4 regions of the Metabacillus sp. GQ13 genome follow, and region 4 is predicted to be linked to each of the others. Evidence: riboswitches for the same ligand, from Rfam matches in the RefSeq annotation. Region 4 holds a riboswitch; each other region holds the start of a gene.
The links. Region 4 has a riboswitch for thiamine pyrophosphate ahead of thiT (energy-coupled thiamine transporter ThiT). Riboswitches for the same ligand answer to the same signal wherever they lie in the genome.
Positions count from the first base shown of each region.

Region 1: another riboswitch for thiamine pyrophosphate. It lies ahead of thiC (phosphomethylpyrimidine synthase ThiC); the one in region 4 lies ahead of thiT (energy-coupled thiamine transporter ThiT).
Region 2: another riboswitch for thiamine pyrophosphate. It lies ahead of AC6CHR_RS02830 (thiamine phosphate synthase); the one in region 4 lies ahead of thiT (energy-coupled thiamine transporter ThiT).
Region 3: another riboswitch for thiamine pyrophosphate. It lies ahead of AC6CHR_RS21840 (acetylornithine deacetylase); the one in region 4 lies ahead of thiT (energy-coupled thiamine transporter ThiT).

Region 1 covers NZ_JCAXET010000022.1:33,870-36,079, forward strand. The annotation lists gene thiC (phosphomethylpyrimidine synthase ThiC) at 1-999, opposite strand, end outside; TPP riboswitch at 1,131-1,246, opposite strand; gene AC6CHR_RS21985 (MOSC domain-containing protein) at 1,340-2,008, opposite strand; gene AC6CHR_RS21990 (aspartyl-phosphate phosphatase Spo0E family protein) at 2,201-2,210, opposite strand, start outside.
Region 2 covers NZ_JCAXET010000002.1:121,697-123,906, reverse strand. The annotation lists gene thiO (glycine oxidase ThiO) at 1-514, opposite strand, end outside; gene AC6CHR_RS02830 (thiamine phosphate synthase) at 511-1,239, opposite strand; TPP riboswitch at 1,247-1,357, opposite strand; gene AC6CHR_RS02825 (monovalent cation:proton antiporter family protein) at 1,535-2,210, opposite strand, start outside.
Region 3 covers NZ_JCAXET010000022.1:5,727-7,936, reverse strand. The annotation lists gene AC6CHR_RS21840 (acetylornithine deacetylase) at 1-1,013, opposite strand, end outside; TPP riboswitch at 1,138-1,240, opposite strand; gene AC6CHR_RS21835 (bile acid:sodium symporter family protein) at 1,421-2,210, opposite strand, start outside.
Region 4 covers NZ_JCAXET010000028.1:72-2,281, forward strand. The annotation lists TPP riboswitch at 485-588, shown strand; gene thiT (energy-coupled thiamine transporter ThiT) at 724-1,299, shown strand; gene AC6CHR_RS23565 (SDR family oxidoreductase) at 1,727-2,210, shown strand, end outside.

The DNA.
Region 1 (2,210 bases), on a different contig from region 4:
ACAAATTTCATGGAAGTGAGAGTACAGAAAATTTTCTCGGTGATGGGCGAGGCACCACTGAGCCAATATGGAACCACCTCTAGAGACAATTCCTGTAGTGCGTTTAGCTGTTAAAGGAATATATCGAAGTAATACACCGGCATGGATCGTAAAATAGTCAACACCTTGTTCTGCTTGTTCAATTAATGTATCACGGTAGACTTCCCATGTTAAATCCTCAGCGACACCATTTACCTTTTCTAAAGCTTGATAGATTGGAACAGTTCCAACTGGGACTGGTGAATTGCGAATGATCCATTCTCTCGTTGTGTGAATGTCTTTTCCAGTGGATAAGTCCATGATATTATCCGCTCCCCAGCGGGTTGCCCATGTCATTTTTTCTACTTCTTCTTCAATTGATGATGAAACTGCGGAATTGCCGATATTTGCATTGATTTTCACATGAAACTTCTTGCCGATAATCATTGGTTCACTTTCAGGATGGTTGATATTTGCGGGAATAATCGCACGGCCAGCAGCCACTTCTTGACGAACAAATTCTGGTTCCATTTGTTCTCTTATCGCAATAAACTCCATCTCAGGTGTAATGATCCCAGTGCGGGCATAGTGGAGTTGAGTAACTCTTTTGCCTTTTATCGCGACTAGTGGATGAATATCCTTGCTAGGGAAAACTTCTAATTTTGATTGGTTACTAGATTTATAGCCATCATCTTCAGGTTTAACAGTACGCCCATCATATTGGCTCACATCATTACGATCGAGAATCCACTTTTCCCTAACTCTAGGAAGACCTTTACGAATATCAATTTCAGCGGTTATATCTGTATAGGGGCCGCTTGTATCATACACGTGAACAGGGTGATTAAACTCTTCAGAATGTGAATCTTTAGTAGGGCCCTGAGATATCTGCCGTACCGGGACTTGAATATCATAGGTATTTCCTTTTACATAAATCTTTTTACTTCCTGGGAATGGTTTTTTAATGGTAATCTTCAAAATTTTCTCCTCCTTATGATTGAAAACAATGATGATCTGAAAGAAACGAAGGCAAAATAAAAAACAGCTTCTGAAAGTCAGAACCTGTTTTGGAAGGTAAAAATTGTAAAGAGATAAGTGCGTAAATATCCTCTTAGCAACTGTTACTACTTCCCTACGCTGGTATCATCCAGATCAGGTTCAAAGGGTCAAAGAACTTCAGGCACGTTCTTCTCTCAGTCCAAGCTAATGGACTCCCCTAGTAGAAAATGGTAATTCTCTTAAAATCAACTTAACTATAACATAATAAAATATTCAGTCAACGACTCTTTTAAAAAAAGTAATAATTGGTTATTTAGAACTATTAGGAAATAAAAGGATGATTGTTCTCCTTACCTTTTAGATGAAGTTTGTTCATTCGATCTTTCCATTCCTGAGATAATTCCGATAGACTAAGTATTTTCTCAATTTGGGCGAGATCATGTTTGTTATGAAAGAAAGTATGATGGATTGTAGAAATAGAAAGTTGTTTAGGATGCTTATCTAGAAGTTTAATTTCTGAACGAGATGTAATCGTACCTTCTTGAATGACACGAAAAAAATATCCAGTATAACCCATCTCAACTGTTTTAGCCAATAATGTGTTGAGGTGGGTATATTTATTAATGGTGGAGCATGGAAAACGCCCTTGCGAAACTTGTAAAATAGCTTCTCCAACCTGATAGACATCTCCAATACATATCGTAGACTCCAGCATACAGGTTACCGTTAAATTTTCACCAAATGCAGCCTTTGGTAAGGATGTACCATATATCTTTTCCCAGTAACGATAATGTTCGAAGGGATAAACACAAATAACTCTATCAATGCCACCATGATACTCGTGATTTTCGACATCATCACCTTTTATCTGTTTGGTAGTTACTTCTAAAAAATCAACTTGATCTTTAGATATACCAGAACGGTATTCTGTATCTTTATGTGATAATGTTTTTGGCTTACCTTTGCTTAACCAGATGATTTCTGCTGACATATCTGTTCACAGCCTTTCTTCTTCTTATTATTGAGAATTACCCATAGATTGTTATTTTTGAAGATAGCAGCATCCTTTGTGTTCTTTTCGTATGTTATTTTCTTTGAAGGTAGATTTTATTCTACCTGTAAAAAACAAAAAAATACACCAACAAAGTTCGTATTGATGTAAGAGTAAACTATTCATTTCTATTTAATAATTT
Region 2 (2,210 bases), on a different contig from region 4:
GTTCTACTATATTTGCACCTAGTAAGCTAGCAGACTTGGAAAATGCTGCACAAACATGCACAGGTGAAACATGTCCATCCTCCTGTATATAAAGGGCACCCTTTATAGTTGAAGCCAGTGTTGGTTCGTTCCTTAGAACCGTCTCTTTTGAATGCCATTCCAAGGTGTTATGTTGTTTTTCTATATTCTTTAATGAAACGACTTCATCATCTGTCATTGCAAGCTTATACATTCCATTATCAACATGCTGAATATTAATCTGTGATAATTCAGAAAGTTCATCACGTAGTACTTGATAGTATCGTTGGCTTTCCTTGGCAAATTGAAATAAAGCATCATTGTTTTCTAGCTCTGAGTTCGCACCTAACATACCAGCAGCAGCACTTGTTGCGCCTGTGCCAACTTTATTACTCTCTAAGACAACAACCGAAAGACCTTCTTTAGCTAGCTGATAGGCGATCGATTGACCAATTATCCCACCACCAACAATTCCTACCTGATAATGTGTTTTCATGATATCCCACCTCTATAAACTACACTCTGTTTTAGTTCTCTTAAGTCATGGTTTGGTTTCTTACTTGCCATCACATATGACATAACTGCAATTCCAGAGATTTCAATTCCTACGAGTTCATGTATCGTTTCTGGAACAATTCCACCAATTGCTATCACAGGTATATCAACACGACGGCAAATGTCAGATAATTGCTGAACTCCTCTGGGCGTTACTTTCGTTTTTGAGCTTGTTTCAAATATATGACCAAACATAAGGTAATCCGCACCTGCTTGTTCACAGTCAATTGCTTCCTGAAGTGAATGTACTGAACGACCAATCCTTATTGATGAATCAAATTTTTTCACTTTTTCGATAGAGAAGCCGTGTCCTGGTAAATGAACATTAGGGATTTGATTCAGTAGTGCGACATCCATACGGTCATTGATCACTAGCTTACTTTTAGGTACGCCGTTTTTATTGACAATAGATAAAATTTCCATTATTTCAGCTGTTGATTTTGATTTCTCACGAATATGCACATAGTCAACTTCTTCGTGAATTAAAACGATTCGTTTTGCGAGTTCAGCCACGGTTTGTTTATTATCAGTAATAACATGAATCTCCAAGCTTCTCACCTTTTTCTTGATTGCTGTTTTGCATACTTTTTCAAAAAATTGGATAACGATCATTAGTAGACGCAAAAAAACACTTTCCCAGATAAGGAGAAAGTGGTTTACATACATAATTAGTATATGCTGTATTCCACTTCCCTACGCTGGTACAAGCCAGATCAGGTTTTGAGGGTCTTAAAGTATCACTTTAATCTCAGCCCTTTATATAAGGGCACCCCTAGCGGTAATTAATATTGAGTAAATGAACTGCAGAATTGAGTAGAGCTACTCTATTGCATTGATTTCAATAAAGATAGCTTTTATCTGCTACTTGCTCTGATGAACATTTTTATATCTCTATCATACCAAATGATTTCTATCTTTCAAGAGAAAGATCTTTTGACACAATGGTGAAAGGTTTAAATGTTTAAAATTCAAGCTCAAGTCGTAATTCATTCACATACTCTCTTGAACCAGTCACAATTAAACGATCTCCTAGCTTAAGGTCAGTATCTCCATGAGGGACAATTGAATCTTTTCCTCTAAAGATACGAACAAAGATGATATCTCCTGTAAATGGAAAATTACGTAATAGAATTTGATCGTATTTAGGATTATTTAAATTAATTTGATAAAGCATTGTTTCCTGATTCGTTAGTATTCTTATTACACTTGGCGCCTCAATAAGCGCCCGTAACATTGTCTTAGTTGACAATAAAGTAGAAAATATATCAATCCCCTTTTCTTTCAACTTAGCGTCTAATTCTGGGGAAGCAACACTCGCGATGATTCGGTCAACTTGTTCATCTTTTGCACTAAGAGCAATTTCTGCGTTCCGATCTTCATCACCTGTTGCCACAACTATTAAATCTACTTCAAAAGCACCTTGTTCCTTTAATGTCTCTAACTTAAAATTTTCAATTTCTTTAATTTCAAATAATGATTCAGATATTTGTTTATCCAATTTATCTTGGTGAATATGATAGATTGTTGTTTCATATATATCTGGATTAAGCTCTCGCGTTACGGGTAATGACATTTGATTTGCACCGATAAAAGCAACTTTAATCTTTTGATGCTCTGTTTCATTTTTAGGGAAAAGC
Region 3 (2,210 bases), on a different contig from region 4:
TCTAATGAAGGGAAAATTTCACCACGATCCACGATCATTGATTTACCGCCCCAAACAAATGTAGGCGGATTTTCTCTTAGCCAAGGATCTGAATTGGCCACATTATTGATATGCTCTTCGATTTCTTTAATGATCTGCTCATGAGATTCATTTGGATAGTAATGGACTGTGATCCAAAGTTTACATTCATCAGCAATAAATGCCGCGTGCCGCCCACCTTCTATTACCGCAGGATTGATTGTATTTGTTCCCGGTATAAAGCCTGGATAATCTTTAGTAACCGCCCAGTGACGTTCAAGCTCCTGTAAGCCATTGATAACTTTCGTCATTTTTTCAATTGCACTTGCCGCAAATAGTTTCCCACCAGCATGGATCATTTGTCTCCTTGTTGCATCATGATAGGTTTGGGCGCTTTTTATCGTTATCCAACCTGTTATCACACCCCCTTGTCCTTGGATATGTAAATCGCTTGTATCTACAACAACAGCAAAATCTGCTGTATAGCCTCTTTTACAGCATTCGAGAGTTCCGGCCTCACCAACTTCCTCCCCGATAACAGACTGGAAAATTAAACTACCCGGTAACTCAATATTTGCTTCATGTAAGAGCTGGATTGCAAACATTGCACCAGCTAAGCCACCTTTCATATCAGCTGCCCCACGACCAACGACAGCACCATTCTTAACAAATGGCGTAAAAGGATCGATTCCCCATTCTTCTTCTTCATTTACCTCTGCTACATCAATATGTCCGTTAATAATTAAACTATTGTAGCCCTCAGGCTCAACACCCTTCAAAACCCCTACAACATTGGGATCATTTGGATAAACATCCCACATATCAATTACAAATCCTCTTTCTTTCAAAAAGTCAGCAATAAATGATTGAGCTTCCTTGGTGTTTCTAGCAGGTGGTGCTGGTGTTTTAAATTCTATAAGTGTTTTTAGTAATACAATTAATTCTTCTTTTCTTGAATCAATTTGATCTACCAAGTTCTGTATTTGAATAGTCAAGCTGTATCCTCCTTAGTTATTACTTAGAACGCAAAAAAACCACTTCTTTTTAGAAAAGAAGTGGTTTGAACAGACATTTTAATAAAATGATTGAGAAGCATGCTTGAGCGCTAAAGCTTTCAATTGTATTCAAACACCTCTTCCCTACGCTAGTATTATCTAGATCAGGTAATAAGGGTCAAGACATATGGTCTCTCTCAGCTATTAAAGCTCCCCTAGTGGTGAAAATTATTTAATTATGATTCATATAAAAATAATATTGATTCTTGTCAATTAATCTACTAATTTAATAATCTGATTGATTACACTATTTTTAACACAATATGTCATTCTTAGCAACAAAAGAATTAAAAATAATCTGTACATTTACTCATTTTTGGCTTTTGTGATAGAAAACACCATCTTTATTATGAAGCCGAGACTTGTTTCTTATATTCAACAGTTTGATTTTCAAAACGTTTAAACAAAAAACCGAATATAGAGGCTAAAATTTGCTGAAATAACATCCCCACAATAACAGGTACGGCAACAGCAGCAGGGAAATACTGGACAGCAATAACAGCACCAGCACTAATATTTCGCATTCCTCCAGTAAAAATCATCACCACAATTGTTTCTCTGTCTTTAGTAAGCCATTTTCCTAGCATCCATGCGATCAGATATCCAATAAAAGCTAGCCCAAAAACAGTAATGGCTATGATAACTAACTTACTATTAACCTCTGTTAGAAAGGGGGCCACCACTGCTCCATTAATCATAACCACTAAAGCTAGACCTAATTTAGAAAAAGGTGCTAGTGTCTTGCTCACATTCACACTTTTTCCTTTCGAAAAATGATTAATGAACATTCCAAGTAATGAGGGCAGTACAACCATAAATACCAACCCATTCATGATCGAAAGTGTATTAATTTCTACTTTCTGACCGACTAGAAAAGAAAGTGTATGTGGAACAAGGAAAGGAGACAAGATTGTATCAAATAAGATGATTGACAGTGCTAAAGCGATATTTCCTTTATAAATAGTCACCCATATAAAACTTGTGATACCAGTCGGAATAACAGCTGCTAATACTAAACCAGTCAATGTCATATTGTCATCTGTAAAAATAAGATGCCCTACGGTCCATGCAATAACTGGCATCAAAATATGCAGTAGGATTAATATGATAATTAATGGTAATGGACTTTTAAATGCA
Region 4 (2,210 bases):
TTAATTTGTTTTCAATGTTGTTCCCGCTTCATCAGCGACGTTTAATAATATATCACGATATAATATTATTAGCAACCACTTTTTATATTAAATTTGAAATATTTATGATTAAGGTTTGTTCATTCATCTTTCTAAATACAATTACAAGAGTAAAGTAGTAGTAAATGCATTGCAAAGAACACGATAGTTAGTAGGGATTAATGTATGATGTTTCTTATCATTCGTTTTTCATCCACCTAATAATATCTGACTTTAGAAGTACCTAAATAAGTGGAACATTGAATTCCCCCCGTACAATTAGTGGCTAATTAAAAAGAAAATGGAAGAGTCCTCTAACTAAAAGTAGCGTGATTACGAATACAGACTTCTTCTATATAAAGCTAACCTATTGTTTGATCCTTCAACTAAAATATAATGTACTTGAACAAATTTCTTGTTGAGGCATTTTTTATCATGTATAGTAAATATCAAATATAATAATGCATGTAACCACAAGGGGAGCCTTCGGCTGAGACTGGACGGTAATTCCGTTCTAACCCTTCGAACCTGTTAGTTAACACTAGCGTAGGGATGTGGATGGCCATATTAAAGCAATGTTGGAACCATCTAATCATATCCTACATTGCTTTTTTGTTTTGTCTACGTGAGCGATGTATGTATGATATATCTACTTCTCTTTTAAACTTAAGGTTAGGTGTCATGCAAAGAGAAGGGGTTTTTACTATGCAAGGAAATCAACGCTTATTATTTTTAATTGAAGTAGCGATGCTATCTGCTTTAGCATTCTTATTGGACTTAGTTTCAGGTGTGTTCTTAAAAATGCCACAAGGTGGTTCTATTTCATTAGGCATGATACCAGTTTTTATTATTGCTTTTCGTTGGGGATTGAAAGGTGGTCTTTTAACAGGCTTACTATTAGGTATACTTCAAGCTATTTTAGGTAGTCCATACATCATTCACCCAGTACAAGGTTTCCTAGATTATTATTTAGCCTTCACTGTTGTTGGTCTAAGTGGAATCTTCTTTAATCAAATTCAACGAGCATTATTAAATAAGGGTAAAAAAGCCATTATTTTTTACATTATTCTAGCAACTTTGCTAGGCAATTTCCTACGATATATTGTTCATGTCACGGCCGGGGTTTTCTTTTTCGCTTCCCTTACACCTGAAGGCATGCCCGTTGTAAAGTATTCTCTTATCTATAATTCAACATATATGATTCCAACTTTTATCGTTTCAGCAGTAATTGTTAGCTTCTTACTATTTACAGCACCTCGATTGGTTGTTAAAAGTAAATAACCTACGTCATACGTGGGAGAAGATTTGATCTCCCTTTAGTAATAACTCATAGCAAAGCAGTGGATTTCGAAATTGAAATTCACTGCTTTTAGTTATATTTCCCCCTTTGCATAATAATCTTCGGCTTATATAATTCCCCTCTCTATTACTTCCCTATAGAAAGAATCCAAAAACTAATATACTCTCAATATTAATAGAAGTGAGATCTCTTTTGAAATCTCACTTCTGTCTTTATCTTTAATTAGTTAGAATTTCATCTTATCAAGTGACTTTATTGTTTAATTCCATCTTACTCGAGGTAAATATAAATAAATCTCGTTAAGTAGCATATCCTATGATTTGATTTAAAAAGAAACAGTATAAAGCCATAGTAAAATCTACATTGCTAGAGATAATAGTCATATGACAATTTACAAGGAGGATGGTTATGAATAGTAATCAATTTGCAAATAAGGTTGCTGTTGTAACAGGAGGAAGTTCTGGGATCGGAAGGGCAACTGCAATTTCTCTAGCCAAACAAGGGGCAAAGGTTTGTTTAATGGATTTGAAAGAAGAAAAGGCCGAAATAGTAAAAAAGGAAATCGAAGAACTTCAAGGAGAAGCCATCATTGTCGATGTGGACTTGTCAAAACATAACCAAGTAAAAGAAGGTATCGAAGAAGCGGTGAACAAATGGGGTAGATTAGATATCGTATTTGCTAATGGTGGGATCAACGGAGTTCTCGCTCCAATAGAAGATTTAAACCCTAAAGACTGGGATACAACAATAAATACAAACTTAAAAGGTACCTTTCATACTGTAAAATATGCAATACCTAAGATGAAAGAGTCTGGTGGTAGTATTATCATTACTAGTTCAATAAATGGTAATCGTGTTTTTTCTAATTTCGGAATGATTGCTTATAGTACGT